2 linked regions of the Methylibium petroleiphilum PM1 genome follow. Each later gene encodes a partner of the first gene's protein in a complex. Links are inferred from orthologs where the notes say so. Each region holds a gene or a part of one and is shown on either strand. Other genes may lie near its edges. The genes, in order: MPE_RS13270 and xseA.

Region 1 (8,717 bases):
GGTGATCAGCAACCGCGCCGACGCCGCGGGCCTGGACTACGCTGCCGCGAGAGGTATCGCGACGTCGGCGGTCGAGCATCGTGCCTACCCTGACCGCGAGCGCTTCGACGCCGCGCTGGCCGAGGCCATCGACCAGCACGCGCCCGACCTGGTGGTGCTGGCCGGCTTCATGCGCATCCTGACGGCGGGCTTCGTGCAGCGCTATGCCGGCCGCCTGCTCAACATCCACCCGTCGCTGCTGCCGGCCTTCACCGGCCTGCACACCCATCGGCGCGCGATCGAGGCCGGCTGCAAGCTGGCCGGCGCCACCGTGCACTACGTGACCGCCGAGCTGGATCACGGCCCGATCGTCGCGCAGGCGGCGGTGCCGGTGCTGCCCGACGACACCGAGCAGACGCTGGCCGCGCGCGTGCTGGCCAGCGAGCACCGGCTCTATCCGATGGCGGTGCGCTGGGCGGTCGAGGGGGCCCTGCGGATCGAGGCCAACGGCGTGGTGCGGCAACGCGACGGCGCCGCGCAGCTGCTGCTCTGAAACCCGCCCGGGCCGCAGCCCGGGCCTGCGCTCAGCGCACCACCAGCACCGGGATCGCGGTGTGCGTCAGCAGCTTCTGGGTCTCGCTGCCCAGCAACAGCGCGCTCATGCCGCGGCGGCCGTGCGAGGCCATCACGATCAGGTCGCAGCCGCGCTGGCTCGCATGCTCGATGATGGCCTCGTAGGGATGCAGCGCCTCGATGGTGTAGGTCTCGCAGCCCAGGCCGGCGGCCTGGCAGGCGGCGGCGACCTGCTGCACGCGCCGCTGCGCGATCTGCTCCTGCGCGTCGAAGTACTCCTGCGGCGCCACCGGCTGGATCTCGCTGATCGCGCTGTAGGGGAAGGGCTCCTTGACGCTCAGCGCCTCGATCTTCGAACCCAGGGCCTTGGCGAGCGACACCGCGGTGGCGACGGCCTTGCCGGTGACGTCGCTGCCGTCGGTGGGAACCAGGATGCGTTGGTACATGGCGGCCTCCTTGGCTGCGGGACTGACAGGCGCATCTTGCACCGTTGCCCCGCCCCTGATCTTGCCGAGGATCAAGCTTTGCGTCGAGCCTGCCCGCGGGCGCGGTGCGGACTTCCGCTCAGCCGCGCGCCACCGGGCGCGCCGGGTCGGCGCACCATTCGCTCCACGAGCCCGGGTAGAGCGCGGCGCCGGGCAGTCCGGCCCGTTCCATCGCCAGCAGGTTGTGGCAGGCGGTGACGCCGGAGCCGCACTGCTGCACCGACTCGGCCGGCGGCCGGCCGGCGAGCAGCGGCAGGAAGGCGGCATGCAGCGCCGCGGGCGCGAGGAAGCGGCCTTCGGCGTCGAGGTTGTCCTTGAACGGCCGGTTCAGTGCCCCGGGGATGTGGCCGGCCACCGGGTCCAGTGGTTCGACGTCGCCGCGAAAGCGCTCCGGCGCCCGCGCGTCGATCAGCCGCACGCGACCGAGCCCGGCCTGCAGCGCGGCGGCATCGACCGTCGGAACCAGCGAGGCCGCGGGCCCATAGGCAGGCCGCGCCGCGACGGCCGCCGGCGTCTCGCTCTCCAGCGCGCCGCCGACTGCGCGCCATGCGGCGAGCCCGCCGTCCAGCACGGTGACCTCGCGGTGGCCGAGCCAGCGCAGCATCCACCACGCGCGGGCAGCGAACATCGCGCCCTGCCGGTCGTAGACCACCACCGGCGTGGCCGGGGTGATGCCCAGGCGTGTCAGTGTTGCGGCGAAGGCCTCGCGCGTCGGCAGCGGATGGCGGCCGCGGAAGCGGCCGTCGGTGGCCGGCGTGTGGTCGGCCAGGTCGCGGTCGAGGTGCAGGTAGTGGGCACCGGGCAGGTGGCCCTCGCGGTAGCTGCGTTCGCCGGCCGCGGGATCGGCCAGGTCGAACGAGGTGTCGACCACGACGGTCGGCGCGCCGGCAGCCAGCCGCTCGCGCAGCGCCTCAGCGTCGATCAGCGGCATGGGCAGGGTCGAGGCAACACGGTTCAACTCACTTCTCCTCGCAAGCGACCCGAGGCAGCGCGCGGCCGCCGCGGATCCGGCTCCGCCGGTCCGCCTTCGGCGCCCCTGGAGGGGGGCGCCGAAGGCGCAACGGGGGTGGGTCATGTTTCAAGGGTCGATTGCACCGCATCTCGCGGCGCCGCGCGGTTGCGCAACTGCGTGGCGGCGATGCCGGCGGCCACCACCAGCGCCATGCCGCCCAGCGCCATCGGCGTGACCGGGTCGTCGAACAGCAGCGCGCCGAAGATGAAGGAATAGACGATGCCGAGGTACTGCAGGCTGGCGTTCACCAGCGGTCGCCCGGTGGCGTAGGCGCGCGTCATCAGCAACTGCGCGGCGGTGGCGAAGCCGCCGACAGCGAGCAGCATCAGCGCCGCGAAGGTGTCGGTGTGGGCCGTGAACCCGCCGGACGGCAGCGCCGTCAGCAGGCCGGCCGCCATGCCGCCGACGGAGAAATAGAACACCACCCGCGGCTCCGGTTCGCCGGCCCGGCCGAGCGCGGTGACCTGCAGGTAGGCCACCGCCGACAGCAGGCCCGACAGCAGGCCCATCAGGCCGTACCAGAGCTGGTCGCGCTCCATCGTCGGCCGCAGGATCAGCGCCACGCCGATGAAGCCGACCAGCACGGTCGCGATCAGCCGGCCGTCGGTGCGCGCGCCGCCGAGCATGATCGCGCCGCCGATCAGGAACAGCGCCATCCACACCGAGGACATGTAGTTCAGCGTCATCGCGGTCGCCAGCGGCAGGCCGGCGATCGAGTAGAACCACAGGCTGAGCGCGGTGACGCCGCTGGCGCTGCGCCAGAAGTGCATCGCCAGCACCGGCGTGCGCACGCCGTCACCTCGCCGGTGCAGCAGCGCCGCCATCGACAGCGCGCCGATGAGCCCGCGGTAGAACACGATCTCGCCGGTGCCGTAGTGCGCCGAGGCGTACTTGACGCACACGCTCATCGCCGCGAACAGCAGCGTGGCGAGCATCATCAACAAGGAGGCAGGCATTGCGCGGGTCCGGAACCGGAAGGCGGGCCGCGCTGGGCGGCCCTGGGGCGGCGCGGCGGTCAGCGCGGCAGCGCGATGCGCCGCCGATACCACTCGTGGAAGTGCTGCATGCCGTCTTCCATCGGGCTCTGGTAGGGGCCGAACTCGTCGTCGCCACGTCGCCACAGCGCCTCGCGCCCGGCGTCCATGCGCAGCGCGATCTCGTCGTCCTCCACGCAGGTCTCCATGTAGGCCGCCTGCTGCGCCTCGACGAACTCGCGCTCGAACGCGGCGATCTCCTCGGGGTAGAAGAACTCGACCACGTTGAGCGTCTTGCGCGGCCCCTGCGGCACCAGGGTCGAGACCACCAGCACATGCGGGTACCACTCCAGCATCACCGTCGGGTGGTAGGTCAGCCAGATGGCACCGTGCTTCGGCGGCACGCTGTCGTGCGCGTCGCGGCGGTAGTTCAGCAGCGCCTGGTGCCAGCGGCCATAGACGTCGGAGCCGGGCTTGCCCAGCGCCTCGCCGGCATGGCGCGCCACGCCGACGGTCTGCAGCGAATGCTCGGGGCCCATCTGCCAGCGCAGGTCGTCGCAGGCGACGAAGTTGCCGAGCCCGGGGTGGAAGGGGCCGACGTGGTAGTCCTCGAGGTAGACCTCGATGAAGGTCTTCCAGTTGTAGTCGCACTGGTGCAGGTGCACGCGGTCGAACACATAACCCGAGAAGTCGAACTCCGGCGGCAGCGCGAGGCCGGCCAGGTCGGCGTGCACGTCGCGACCGATCCGTTGGCCGTTCACCTCCCGCGGCGCCTCGAACAGCAGCCCGTTCCACTGCTGCACCGGGTAGTTGTTCAGGTGCAGGCAGGGGTCGTCGGGGAAGTGCGGCGCGCCGACCAGCTGCCCCGACAGGTCGTAGGTCCAGCGGTGCAGCGGGCAGACGATGTGGTTCTTCGTGTTGCCGCGCCCGCGCAGCATCACCGCCTGGCGGTGGCGGCAGACGTTGGAGATCAGCTCGATGCCCTGCGGCGTGCGCACCAGCGCCCGGCCTTCGCCTTCCTGCAGCAGCGCATGGTGGTCGCCGACCTCGGGCACCGAGAGCGCATGCCCGACGTAGCGCGGGCCAGGTCGGATGATGAGCTCCTCCTCGCGGCGGTACAGATCCTCGTCGAAATAGCTCGACACGGGCAGCTGCGCGCGGCTGCGCCCGAGGACTTCGCGGGTGATGCTCAGGTCGGACATGATCCGAAGGGGTCTCCGATATCCGGTGCCGGCCGTCGGTGACGGCTTGGGCGCCACGCCGTCACGGCGACGGCAGGGGCACCTGCGTGCTGCAGGGAGGAGGAAGGATTCTATCGGCCTCTGCTCCGGGAGCCGGGCCTGGCGCGGTCCGATGGCAGCAATCCCTAGGGCCATTGCGCGGCGGAGCCTGTGGGGGCGCCTCACAAATGCTCACGCACCCCGGCATGGCTTGACGCCCGGCTGACTACAATCAGGTTTTGACGCGATCACATGGCCAAGCAAGCACACGCCAGCGGGCCCAGCCCCTCGATTCCTGACGCCGAACCCGCCAGCTACGAGGCGGCGCTGGCGGAGCTCGAACAACTGGTCGCGGCCATGGAGGCCGGCCAGTTGCCGCTCGATTGCCTGCTCGACAGCTACCGCCGCGGTGCGGTCCTGCTCGGCTACTGTCGCGGGCGCCTCGAAGCGGTGGAGCAGCAGGTGCAGGTGCTCGAGGCCGGCGAACTCAAGCCCTGGACCACGGCGGCATGAAGCGCGACGAATTCGACACCTGGTCGCGCGACCGTCTCGAGCAGGTCGAGGCGGCGCTGGAACGCTGGGTGCCGGCGCTGGCGCCGGCCGGCCTGGGCGACGCCATGCGCTACGGCGTGCTCGACGGCGGCAAGCGCCTGCGTCCTTTGCTGGTGCTGTCGGCGGCCGAGGCCGTCGGCGCGACCGACAGCGAGGCCGCCCTGCGCGCCGCCTGCTCGGTGGAGCTGATCCACGCCTACTCGCTGATCCACGACGACATGCCCTGCATGGACGACGACGTGCTGCGGCGCGGCAAGCCCACCGTGCACGTGAAGTTCGGGCAGGCGCAGGCCATGCTGGCCGGCGATGCGATGCAGGCCCTGGCCTTCGAGGTGCTGACCCCCGAGGACGACAGCGTGCCGCTGGCGCTGCAGGCCCGACTGTGCGGACTGCTGGCCCGTGCCGCCGGGCAGGACGGCATGGCCGGTGGGCAGGCGATCGACCTGGCCAGCATCGGCCGGCCGCTCGACGAGCAGTCGCTGAGCGACATGCACCGTCGCAAGACCGGCGCGCTGCTGCAGGCCAGCGTCATGATGGGGGCGGCCTGCGGCGATGCGAGCCCGCAGGCCCGGCAGGCGCTTTCCGAGTACGGTGCGGCGCTCGGCCTGGCCTTCCAGGTGGTCGACGACATCCTCGACGTCACCCAGGCCTCCTCCACGCTCGGCAAGACCGCCGGCAAGGACGCCGACCAGAACAAGCCCACCTACGTGACCGTGCTCGGCCTGAGCGCGGCGCAGCGCCGGGCCCAGACGCTGCGCGAGCAGGCCCAGGCGGCGCTGGCCCGCAGCGGCCTGCCCGACGCGGCCTGGCTCAGCGTGCTGGCCGACAAGGTCGTCGAGCGCGATTGCTGAACCGTCCATGAAGTCCTATCCCTTGCTGTCCACCATCGACCAGCCGGCCGACCTGCGCGGCCTGTCGCGCGCCGAGCTCAAGCAACTGGCGCAGGAGCTGCGCGACCACGTGCTGACCAGCGTGTCGCAGACCGGCGGCCACCTGTCGAGCAACCTCGGTACGGTGGAGCTGACGATCGCGCTGCACCACGTCTTCAACACGCCGCAGGACCGGCTGGTGTGGGACGTGGGCCACCAGACCTATCCGCACAAGATCCTGACCGGCCGTCGTGACCGCATGGCCGGCCTGCGGCAGCTCGGTGGCATCAGCGGCTTCCCGCGCCGTGACGAGAGCGAGTACGACACCTTCGGCACGGCGCACTCGTCGACCTCCATCTCCGCCGCGCTCGGCATGGCGCTGGCGGCCAAGATCAAGGGCGAGGATCGCCGTTCGGTCGCGATCATCGGCGACGGCGCGATGACCGCCGGCATGGCCTTCGAGGCGCTCAACAACGCCGGCGTGTCCGGCGCCAACATGCTGGTGGTGCTGAACGACAACGACATGTCGATCTCGCCGCCGGTGGGCGCGCTGAACCGCTACTTCGCGCGGCTGATGTCCGGGCGCTTCTACAGCGCGGCCCGCCAGGGCGCCAAGAGCGTGCTGAAGAACGCGCCGCCGCTGCTCGAGCTGGCACGCCGCTTCGAGGAGCACGCCAAGGGCATGATCGTGCCCAGCACCATCTTCGAGGAATTCGGCTTCACCTACGTCGGCCCGATCGACGGCCACGACCTCGACTCCCTGATCCCGACGCTGGAGAACCTGCGCGACCGCAAGGGCCCGCAGTTCCTGCACGTGGTCACGAAGAAGGGTTACGGCTACAAGCTGGCCGAGGCCGACCCGGTGGCCTATCACGGCCCAGGCAAGTTCAACCCGGCCGAGGGCCTGAAGAAGGCCGCCCCCGGCAAGCCCAGCTTCACCCAGGTGTTCGGCCAGTGGCTGTGCGACATGGCGGCGAAGGACACGCGCCTGGTCGGCATCACGCCCGCCATGCGCGAGGGCTCCGGCATGGTGGAGTTCGAGCAGCGCTTCCCGGACCGCTACTTCGATGTCGGCATCGCCGAGCAGCACGCCGTGACCTTCGCCGCCGGCCTGGCCTGCGAAGGGCTGAAGCCGGTGGTGGCGATCTACTCCACCTTCCTGCAGCGCGGCTACGACCAACTGATCCACGACGTCGCGATCCAGAACCTGCCGGTCGTGTTCGCGCTCGACCGGGCCGGCATCGTCGGCGCCGACGGTGCCACGCACGCCGGGGCCTACGACATCGCCTACGTCCGCTGCGTGCCCCACCTCAGCCTGATCGCGCCGGCCGACGAGAACGAATGCCGCCAGGCGCTGACCGCTGCGTTCGAGCAACAACATCCGGTGGCCGTGCGCTACCCCCGCGGTGCGGGCGTCGGCGTGGCCGTCCAGTCCGAGCTGACGGCGCTGCCCTGGGGACGCGGCGAACTGCGGCGCGAGGCGCGCGGCGGCGGTCGCCGGATCGCGATCCTGGCCTTCGGTACGCTCCTCTATCCGGCGCTGGCCGCGGCCGAGAAGCTCGACGCGACGGTGGCCAACATGCGCTTCATCAAGCCGCTGGACACGGAACTGGTGCTGAGCCTCGCGCGCAGCCACGAGGCCCTCGTCACGGTGGAAGAGGGCTGCCTGCAGGGCGGCGCCGGCAGCGCGGTGCTCGAGGCGCTGCAGGCCGCCGGCGTCAACCTGCCGGTGCTCACGCTGGGCCTGCCCGACGAGTTCGTGGAGCACGGCGACCCCGCCAAGCTGCTGGCGCAGCTGGGCCTGGACGCCGCCGGCATCGAGCAGAGCATCCTCAAGCGCTTCGGCGCCAAGCTCGAGCTGGTGCGGCCGGCGATCAACGGCTGAGGACTATCGCCGCCATCGAGGCGACAAGGCCCCTGTCGCCCTTGCAACAGCCGCGTCTGATACAAACTGTCATGCTCGCGAACGAATTCAACGCCCGAAGCCGCACACGCCGGCCGGCGCGACGCCCATGAACGACATGACCCACGCCTCTGCCCTCGGCCTGACGCAGCACATCCCCGACACGCAGAGCGAGCGCGACGAACGCCATCTGGCGATCCAGCGCGTCGGCGTCAAGGAAGTGCGCTATCCGCTCACCGTGCGCATCGGCGAACAGCTTTCGCCGACCGTGGCGTCCTGGAGCCTCGATGTGGCGCTGCCGGCCGAGCAGAAGGGCACCCACATGTCGCGCTTCGTCGCCTGGCTCGACGCCCTCAGCGCCTCCGGCAAGCCGCTCGACGCCACCGCGCTGCGCGACGAGCTGGCGGTGATGCTCGACAAGCTGCATGCGGTCGAGGGGCGCATCGAGGCGCGCTTCCCGTTCTTCATCCGCAAGCATGCGCCGGTGTCCGGCGTGTCGAGCCTGCTCGACTACCAGGGCGCCTGGATCGCCGAGCACCGTGCCGGTAGCGGCACGACGGTGTGGTGCGAGGTGGTGGTGCCGGTCAAGAGCCTGTGCCCGTGCTCGAAGGAGATCTCGGACTACGGTGCGCACAACCAGCGTTCGCATGTGACGATCCGCGCCGAGCTGATGGAGCCCCCAGGCGACCGCCGGCGGCCGCCGCCCCCCGGGGGGGGCGAGTCGACTCGGGAGCGGCCCGTCGTCGACTCGGCAGTTGAACTCGGCTTCGAGGCCCTGGTGCGCTTCGCCGAGGCCTCGGCGTCGAGCGAGATCTGGGGCCTGCTGAAGCGCCCCGACGAGAAGTGGATCACCGAGCGCGCCTACGAGAACCCGAAGTTCGTCGAGGATCTGGTGCGCGACGTGGCGTTGCGGCTCAACGCCGACGCCCGCATCGGGCGCTACCGCGTCGAGGTCGAGAACTTCGAGTCGATCCACAACCATTCGGCATTCGCGGTCATCGAACGCGAATGACGCGCCGGTGAGCGGCGGCCGCGGCCGCCCTCAGCCTCCCAGCATCTCGATCGGCCAACCCTCGAACTGCGCGATCCCCCGCAGCGAGGCGTCGGGGCGCACCGCGACCGGGTAGCGCACGGCGCGCAGCAGTGGCAG
Region 2 (8,791 bases), 170 kb from region 1 along the record:
CGAACTCGAAGCGCGCGTGCGGCGGGGCCGCTGTCCCGTCCTGCGGCGCCAGCCACACCGCCGGCCGCGCAAGATCGGTGGGCGGCACGACGCCGACCCAGGCCGCCGACCCGAGCCGCCAGCGCCGGCCGTCGGCATCGAGCGCCTCGAGGCCCTGCCCGGCCTGCTCGCGCGCACCGTGCCAAGGCCAGGACGCGGCGTCCTCGGAGGGCGTCGCGCGCACCAGCGCCTGTGAGAGCGGATGACGGGAGTGGGCGGCCAACGCCGCCGCACGCCGCTGCCAGGCCTGCAGGTCGTCACCGTCCGGCCACACCACCTGCGCGAGCGCAAGCCGGTCTTCGGTCAGCGTGCCGGTCTTGTCGAAGCAGGCGACGTCGATCTGCGCCAGCGTCTCGAGCGCGTCGAGGCGCTGCACCAGCACGCCGCGACGCGCCAGCGCGCCGGTGGCCGCGATCAGCGCCGACGGGGCAGCCAGCGACAGCGCGCAGGGGCAGGTGACGATCAGGATGGACACCGCCACCCACACGGCACGCGACGGGTCGACGTGCATCCACACACCGAAGGCCGCCGCCGCCAGCAGCAGCACGCCGCCCACGAACGGCGCGGCCACGCGGTCGGCCCAGCGCACCGTCGACGGCCGCTCGGTCAGCGCTCGCTGCATCAGCGCCACGATCTGTTGATGGCGGGTGCCATGGCCGACCTGTGTGACCCGCATCAGCACCGGCGCGCCGAGGTTCAGGCTGCCGGCGATCACCGCGTCGCCGACGCCGCGCACCAGCGGCCGCGACTCGCCCGTCAGCAGCGATTCGTCGGCCTGCGTCCGGCCCTCGATCAGGCAGCCGTCGGCCGGGAAGGCCTGCCCCACCGCAACGCGGACCCGGTCGCCCGCGGCCAACCGCGCCGCCGGCACCCAGGCCACGCTGCCGTCGGCGGCGAGTCGCTCGACGCTGTCGGGCAGGCGGCGCAGCAGCGCGTCGAGCGAGCGCGTGCTGCGCTCGCGCGAGCGCGCCTCGAGCCAGCGGCCGGCCAGCAGGAAGCAGACGAACATCGTCAGCGAGTCGAAATAGACCTCGTGACCGAAGATCCCGCCAGGGTCGAAGCTCGCAGCGCTGCTGGCCACGAAGGTGACCGCGATGCCGAGCGCCACCGGCACGTCCATGCCGATGCGCCGCTGGCGCAGCGATTGCCAGGCACCGCTGAAGAAGGGCCGCGCCGAGAACAGCAGCACCGGCAGCGTCAGCACCCAGGCCGACCAGCGCAGCAGCGCGGCGAGATCGGGCGCGATATCGCCCGGCGCCGCGAAGTAGCCGGGCGCCGCGGCCATCATCACCTGCATCATGCAGAAGGCCGCGACGAACAGCCGCCACAGCGCCTGGCGCGATTCGGCCTGTCGGGCCCGCAGGGCGTCCTCGGCATCGGCCAGGTAGGCCTGGTAGCCGGCCCGCTGCACGGCCTCGATCAGGGCCGAGGCGCGGGTGCGGGCGGGGTCCCAGTCGACCTCGGCCCGCTCGGACGCGCCGTTCACCCGTGCCGCACGCACCCCATCGACCCGCTCCAGTGCCGCCTCGATGAGTCCCGCGCAGGCCGCGCAGTGCAGCCCCTGCAGGACCAGCCGGGTGCGGGCCTCGCGCCGGCCGTCGGCAGCCTCCTGCCACGTCGTGCAGGCGGCCAGCGCCGTGTCGTCGTCCAGCGCAACGCGCTGCCGCCCCGACAGTTCGGTCGGCGGCAGGGCCAGCGCAGGGGCGGCAAGTGTCAGGGTGGTGGCAGGCATGGGGCGTCGACGGAGCGCGGCAGGCGTCAGCCTGCGGTCGGCTGCGGACGGCCCCGTGCGTTACTCTAGGACCGAACTCTCCCCGTCGAACTGATGCAGATCAAGCCCGCACCTCGCCGTCACCTCCGTCTCGTCGTTCCCGCGCTGCTTTCGCTGCTGGCGGCGACCGCACCGGCGCAGTCGGGCCCGCAGAAGCTGCCCTCGGTGCGTCTCAATGCGGGCATCCACAACATCCAGGCCGAGGTGGCGCGCACGCCCGAGCAGCGCGCGATCGGCCTGATGAACCGGCCGACGATGCCCCCGAACGACGGCATGCTGTTCGTGTTCGACGAGGCCGCGACGCAGTGCTTCTGGATGAAGAACACGCTGCTCCCGCTGTCGATCGCCTACCTGGCCGACGACGGCACCATCACGCAGATCGTCGACATGCCGCCGCAGACGCTGGATTCGAAGTGCTCGACGAAGCCGGTGCGGCTGGTGCTCGAGATGAACCAGGGCTGGTTCGCCAAACGCGGGCTCAAGCCGGGCAGCCGGCTCAGCGGCGACGCCTTCAAACCCTAGACGCCCACGGCATGAAAAAGGCCGGCACTGGGCCGGCCCGGGATCGCGCCGAGGCGGGACTCAGGCGAAGTTCTTCGCTGCGAAGTCCCAGTTCACGAGCGAATTGAGGAAGGTCTCGACGAACTTCGGGCGCGCATTGCGGAAGTCGATGTAATAGGCATGCTCCCACACGTCGACCGTCAGCAGCGCCTTGTCGGCGGTGGTCAGCGGGGTGGCGGCGTTGCCGGTGTTGACGATGTCCACCGAGCCGTCCGCCTTCTTCACGAGCCAGGTCCAACCGGAGCCGAAGTTGCCGACGGCACTCTTCGCGAAGGCTTCCTTGAAGGCGGCCAGGCTGCCCCACTTGGCGTCGATGGCGGCCGCCAGCGCGCCGCTCGGCGCACCGCCGCCCTGCGGCTTCATGCTGTTCCAGAAGAAGGTGTGGTTCCAGATCTGGGCTGCGTTGTTGAACACGCCACCGCTGGACTTCTTGACGATGTCTTCCAGGCTCAGCGACTCGAACTCGGTGCCCTTGATCAGGTTGTTGAGATTGGTCACGTAGGCTTGGTGGTGCTTGCCGTAGTGGAACTCGAAGGTCTCCTTCGAGAGGTGCGGCGCGAGGGCGTCCATCGCATACGGCAGCGGCGGCAGGGTGTGTTCCATGAGGTCTGTCCTTCCTTGGTCTTGAGCCTGGGGGATGAGAGGGGCATTGTAGGCAGCACCCGCAGGCCGGCCGCCTGCGCGGCGCATGCCTGCATCAGCGTCGGGGCTTGTCGGGTTCGATGCCGATCACCTGCGCCTCGATGCGGCCGTCGGCCAGCCGGGCTTTCACGGTCTGCCCTGGCTGCAGCTGGTTCACCGATGTGAGCGCCCGTCCCTCGGCGTCACCGAGCCACGCATAGCCGCGCGACAGCACGCGCTGCGGGTCGAGCGCACCCAGGCGTGCGACCAGCACGTCGAGCCGCTGGACGGCGCGCAGGCGCAGTTGCCGCGCCGCCTGCATCCAGCGCGAGGCCAGCACCGCCTGGCGCTGCTGCTGTCGTTCGAGGTGGCGGTGCATCGCCGTTCGCTGCCGTTGCGACAGCAGCGCCAGCCGCTCGCGGTGCGGCGCCAGCGCCTGGGCCGGCCGCGCGAGCCGCAGCGCGGTGCGGTCGAGCCGCTGCGCCTGGCCGTCCAGGCGCAGCGCCACGCCGCGTCTGGCGCGCCGCGCCAGATCGTGCAGCACCGCCAGCGCCTCTTCGCGCGGCATGGCGGCCAGCTCGGCCGCCGCGGTCGGCGTCGGTGCGCGCAGGTCGGCGGCGAAGTCGACCAGGCTCACGTCGGTTTCGTGGCCGATGCCGGCGATCACCGGGATGCGGCTGGCCGCGACGGCACGCACCACCAGCGCCTCGTTGAAGGCCCACAGGTCTTCCAGCGAACCACCGCCCCGGGCGACGATCAGCGTGTCGGCCCGGCCGTGCCGTCCGGCGGTCTCGATCGCTGCGGCCAACGCCGCCGGGGCCTCGGCGCCCTGCACCGGGCTCGGGTAGACAATCACGCGCACCTGCGGCGCTCGGCGCTGCAACGCGGTCAGCACGTCGTGCAGGGCCGCCGCCGCAAGCGACGTGACCACACCGATGCAGGCAGGGTGGCGGACGATCGTTCGTTTGCGCGTCGCGTCGAACAGGCCCTCGGCCTCGAGCTGGGCCTTGAGCCGCAGGAAGCGCTCGTAGAGGGCGCCTGCGCCGGCACGCTGCATCGATTCGACGACGAACTGCAGTTCGCCACGTGGCTCGTACACCGCCAGACGACCGCGCAACTCGACGAGATGCCCCTCCTCGGGCGCGAAGTCGAGCAGGCTCGCGGCGCGACGGAACATCGCACAGCGCAGCGCGGCGGTGCCTTCGGCGTCCTTCAGCGTGAAGTAGCAATGGCCGCTGGCGGCTCGGGTGTAGCCGGACACCTCGCCGCGCACGGCGACGGACGCGAAGCGCGCCGCCAGCGTGTCGGCGACTGCATGCACCAGCGCAGCGACCTCCCAGACCCGGGGCCCGATGGCACGGCCCGCTCCCTCCTCCACGGGCATCACGCCGCGCACCGCGGGGCGATCAGCCGGGGCCATCGCAATGGCCCCGATACGCTCCGAGCCCCCTCGAAATGCGGGGATGGAACTCCACAGCCGCGCCAAATAAGGCCGCGCACCGCACTGACCCCGTCATGAGCCTGTCAAAGTTGTGCAAGCCTTTGATTCCAAAGCGTTTTTTTGTGCTCATTGTTTGAGCAATCTGTTCGAGGCCTTGACTGGCGGGCGTTTGAGGCGGGGAGCAAGGTGGTTGCCCACAAAGTTATCCACAACAACGGTGGACGATTGCGGCAGCGAACTCGAGGGGGCTGTCGCGGCAGGCACCGCCGGGGCCGGGCCATAATCGCCGCGACCCGAATCAGGAGAACCTCGTTGTTTTCGATCATACAAGCCGCGGGCTGGCCGATCTGGCCGCTGATCCTGTGTTCCATCGTTGCGCTGGCGCTCGTGATCGAGCGATTCAGCAGCCTGCGCACCGTGCGCGTCGTGCCGCAGCGACTGCTCGATGAAGTCATCTCCGTCACCAGCAAGAGCCTGCCGGCGCCCGAGGTGGTGAACAAGCTGTCGGCCAACTCGGTGCTGGGCAGCGTGCTGGCCAGCGGCCTGCGCGCGGTGATCGCCGACCCGCGCATCACCGAGGACGGCCTGCGCATCGCCTTCGAGACCGCCGGACGTGCCGCTGTGCACCGTCTCGAGCGCTACCTGAACACCCTGGGCACCATCGCTTCGGCAGCGCCGCTGCTGGGGCTGTTCGGCACGGTGGTGGGCATGATCGAGATCTTCGGCTCGCAGGCCCCGGCCACCACCGCCGGCGTCGGAGGCAACCCGGAACAACTGGCGCACGGCATCTCGATCGCGCTCTACAACACGGCCTTCGGGCTGGTGGTGGCCATCCCGTCGCTGATGTTCTATCGCTACTTCCGCGGGCGAGTCGACGAGTACACGATCGATCTCGAGCAGGCCAGCGAGCGCATCATGCCGCACCTGCTGCGCTTCACTTCGCGCCAGAGCTGAGCAGCGGCACCGGGCCCGACGACCATGGCGATGAACTTCCGCCACCGCCGCAGCGAGGAGCCGGAGATCAACCTGATCCCGTTCATCGACGTGCTGCTGGTGATCCTGATCTTCCTGATGCTCTCGACCACCTATTCCAAGTTCACCGAGTTGAAGGTGAACCTGCCGGTGGCCGATTCGGAACGCGCCCGCGACTATCCGAAAGAGATCATCGTCGGCGTCGCGAGCGACGGGCGCTACACGGTCAACCGCGACGCGGTCGCGGGTCGTGACCTCGCCACGCTGACAGCCGCCCTGGCTGCCGCCGCCGCGGGCCAGAACGACCGGGTGGTGATCGTCTCCGCCGACGCGAGCGCGGCCCACCAGAGCGTGATCAATGTGCTGGACGCCGCCCGCCGCGCCGGGTTGCAACAGCTGACCTTCGCGACCCAAGGCAGCCGCAACGGCGCCGACGCCGAGCCGCGTTGAATGCGGACCCGCCCCGCGCGCCGCGGCGCGCACCGCTCGAAGCCTTCCTGACCCAGCAGTGGCTGCGCCGCGGGCCGGTGGCCTGGGCGCTGCGACCACTGGCGGCGCTGTACGGCGCGGCCGTGGCGCTGCGCAACCGTCGCTATCGGCTCACCCCCGGCCGCAGCGTGCGCGTCGGCCGGCCGGTCGTGGTGATCGGTAACCGCATCGCCGGCGGTGCCGGCAAGACGCCCACCGTGATCGCCGTGCTGGCCCATTTGCGTCGCCAAGGCTGGCAGCCCGGCGTGGTGTCGCGCGGACACGGCCGCACTGCCCTCGGCGTGCAGGCCGTCGCCGCCGACACGCCGGCCGACGTCGTGGGCGATGAACCCCTGCTGATCCACCTGCGCAGCGGCGCGCCGGTGGTGGTCGGCCGCGACCGCGTGGCGGCGGCCGCCGCGCTGCTGCGGGCCCGGCCGGAGATCGACGTGATCGTTGCCGACGACGGCTTGCAGCACCGCCGCCTGGCGCGCGATGTCGAAGTCGTGGTGTTCGATGCTCGGGGAGCCGGCAACGGCTGGCTGCTGCCGGCGGGCCCGCTGCGCGAGCCGATCGACACGCCGACCGGTGCCGGGACCGCGCTGGTGCTCTACAACGCCGACCGGCCCAGCACGCCACTGCCCGGCTACGCGACGCGACGCGCGCTGACCGGCGCCGTGGCGCTCGCGGCGTGGTGGCAGGGCACGCCGGCTGCCGCCGCCACGCTCGCTTCGCTGCGCGGCAGGCCCGTACTCGCCTGCGCCGGCATCGCCCAGCCTCAGCGCTTCTTCGAACAGCTGCGCCACGCCGGCCTCGACGTGCAGGAGCAGGCCCTGCCCGACCACGCGGCGTTCGACGCCCTGCCCTGGCCGGCCGCGACCCCCGACGTGATCGTGACCGAGAAGGACGCCGTCAAGCTCCCGGTCGACCGCGTACGACGCGAGCGGCCCGGCACGCGGGTCTGGGTCGCGCCGCTAGACTTCTCGCCCGAGCCGGCATTCTTCGCCGCACTCGACACCGCACTGGCCCCACTGTCACCGCGCCGCGAAGGATGAGCATGGACACCCGATTGATGGACCTGCTGGTGTGCCCGATCTGCAAGGGCCCGCTGACGCACGATCACTCCAGCCACGAGCTGCATTGCGCGGCCGACCGGCTGGCGTTCCCGATCCGCGACGGCATTCCGGTGATGCTCGAATCGGAGGCGCGCGCACTGGACGAGTCGCCCTCGCAGGCCGCACCCCTGTCGGAATGAGCTTCACGGTCCTGATCCCGGCGCGGCTCGGTTCGAGCCGGCTGCCGGACAAGCCCCTGGCCGACATCGCCGGCCTGCCGATGGTGGTGCACGTGGCGCGGCGCGCCCTGGCCAGCGGCGCGGCGGTGGTGGTGGTGGCGGCCGACGACACGCGCACGGTCGAGGCCTGTGCGCGCCATGGCGTGCGGGCGCTGCTGACGCGCCGCGACCATGCAACCGGCAGCGACCGCCTCGCCGAGGCCTGCGACCTGCTCGCACTGCCGGACAGCGAAATCGTCGTCAACGTGCAGGGCGACGAGCCGCTGATCGATCCGGCGCTGATCGACGCCTGCGCACGCCTGCTGGCCGAGCGCCCCGAATGCGTGATGGGCACGGCCGCCCACGCGATCGACACCGTGGCGGAGTTCGAGAACCCGAACGTCGTGAAGGTGGTGTGCGACGCGCTGGGCCGGGCATTGAGCTTTTCGCGGGCGCCGATGCCCTGGTGGCGCGATGGCTACGCCGCTGGGCTGCGCCAGGCAACAGCGCTGAGCGATCCGCCGCCGCTGCGGCACATCGGTCTGTATGCCTACCGGGCCGGCTTCCTGCGCCGCTACCCGAAGCTGGCGCCGAGCCCGATCGAGACGATCGAATCGCTCGAACAGCTGCGCGTGCTCTGGCACGGCGAGCGCATCGCGGTGCACGTGAGTCCGCTGCGTCCCGGCCCGGGCGTCGACACGCCCGACGACCTGGCACGCGTGCGCGCCCTGCTCCACGATACGGGGCAAGAACCGCCGCGCGAGTCAGGTTGACGAAAGGCTGCGTGGTATTCTCATTTTGACCCTGCAGGCAACGTTCCTTCACGGTCGAGCAGCTGCGAGACAAGCCGCGTGCCGCCTCCGGGTGCCACGGCGTGCGAACCGACAAGAAACCACGAGGACCCGCGATGAAACTGATCCTGTTGGGCGCACCCGGCGCTGGCAAGGGCACCCAAGCCACCTTCATCTGCCAGAAGTTCGGAATCCCGCAGATCTCGACCGGCGACATGCTGCGCGCCGCCGTCAAGGCTGGGACCCCGCTGGGGCTGGAGGCCAAGAAGGTGATGGACAGCGGCGGCCTCGTCAGCGACGACATCATCATCGGCCTCGTCAAGGAACGCATCACGCAGCCGGACTGCGCCAACGGCTTCCTGTTCGACGGCTTCCCGCGCACGATCCCGCAGGCTGACGCGATGAAGGCCGCGGGCGTGAAGCTCGACCTCGTGCTGGAGATCGACGTGCCCGACGAGGCCATCATCGAACGCATGAGCGGTCGCCGCGTGCACGTGGCCTCGGGCCGCACCTACCACGTCAAGTTCAACCCGCCCAAGGTGGCCGGCGTCGACGACGTGACCGGCGAACCGCTGATCCAGCGCGACGACGACAAGGAAGCCACCGTGCTCAAGCGTCTGCAGGTCTACCAGAGCCAGACCCGGCCGCTGGTCGACTACTACGCCGCCTGGGCCGCGACCGGCGATGCGGCAGCCCCGAAGTACCGCAAGATCGCCGGCACCGGCAGCGTCGACGAGATCACGACGCGGGCTCTGGCGGCCCTGGCCTGAGGCCGGTCGACGGGCGGCTCGCGGCCTCTCCCTCCTTCCTCTTTTCCTTTTTGTACCGGGGCCGCAGCAGCGGCCCTTTTTCTT

Evidence for each region.
Region 2: the proteins of MPE_RS13270 (region 1) and xseA are in contact, whole or in part, in a cryo-EM structure (PDB 8TXR), measured with the Escherichia coli proteins. The link is inferred for Methylibium petroleiphilum PM1 from one-to-one orthologs.

What each region holds. Positions count from the first base shown.
Region 1 is NC_008825.1:2,805,225-2,813,941, reverse strand. What follows is about bases 3,394-6,125. They hold MPE_RS13270 (exodeoxyribonuclease VII small subunit), read left to right. Parts: upstream 3,394-4,495; coding sequence 4,496-4,756; downstream 4,757-6,125. Other genes in these bases: dxs (1-deoxy-D-xylulose-5-phosphate synthase), read left to right, coding at 5,654-6,125; MPE_RS13265 (polyprenyl synthetase family protein), read left to right, coding at 4,753-5,646; MPE_RS13275 (aromatic ring-hydroxylating oxygenase subunit alpha), read right to left, coding at 3,394-4,225. Also shown: purN (phosphoribosylglycinamide formyltransferase), read left to right, coding at 1-532; MPE_RS13290 (universal stress protein), read right to left, coding at 564-998; MPE_RS13285 (sulfurtransferase), read right to left, coding at 1,117-1,974; MPE_RS13280 (DMT family transporter), read right to left, coding at 2,109-3,005; more of MPE_RS13275, read right to left, coding at 3,065-3,393; more of dxs, read left to right, coding at 6,126-7,549; MPE_RS13255 (GTP cyclohydrolase I FolE2), read left to right, coding at 7,677-8,579; MPE_RS13250 (HAD family hydrolase), read right to left, coding at 8,610-8,717. UniProt on the Escherichia coli protein: Bidirectionally degrades single-stranded DNA into large acid-insoluble oligonucleotides, which are then degraded further into small acid-soluble oligonucleotides.
Region 2 is NC_008825.1:2,639,172-2,647,962, forward strand. The notes cover bases 2,241-5,046. They hold xseA (exodeoxyribonuclease VII large subunit), read right to left. Parts: upstream 4,413-5,046; coding sequence 3,069-4,412; downstream 2,241-3,068. Other genes in these bases: MPE_RS12510 (DUF192 domain-containing protein), read left to right, coding at 2,241-2,332; sodB (superoxide dismutase [Fe]), read right to left, coding at 2,393-2,974; MPE_RS12525 (MotA/TolQ/ExbB proton channel family protein), read left to right, coding at 4,746-5,046. In the rest of the region: MPE_RS12505 (heavy metal translocating P-type ATPase), read right to left, coding at 1-1,771; more of MPE_RS12510, read left to right, coding at 1,865-2,240; more of MPE_RS12525, read left to right, coding at 5,047-5,387; MPE_RS12530 (ExbD/TolR family protein), read left to right, coding at 5,418-5,855; lpxK (tetraacyldisaccharide 4'-kinase), read left to right, coding at 5,852-6,928; MPE_RS12540 (Trm112 family protein), read left to right, coding at 6,931-7,128; kdsB (3-deoxy-manno-octulosonate cytidylyltransferase), read left to right, coding at 7,125-7,919; adk (adenylate kinase), read left to right, coding at 8,054-8,707. UniProt on the Escherichia coli protein: Bidirectionally degrades single-stranded DNA into large acid-insoluble oligonucleotides, which are then degraded further into small acid-soluble oligonucleotides.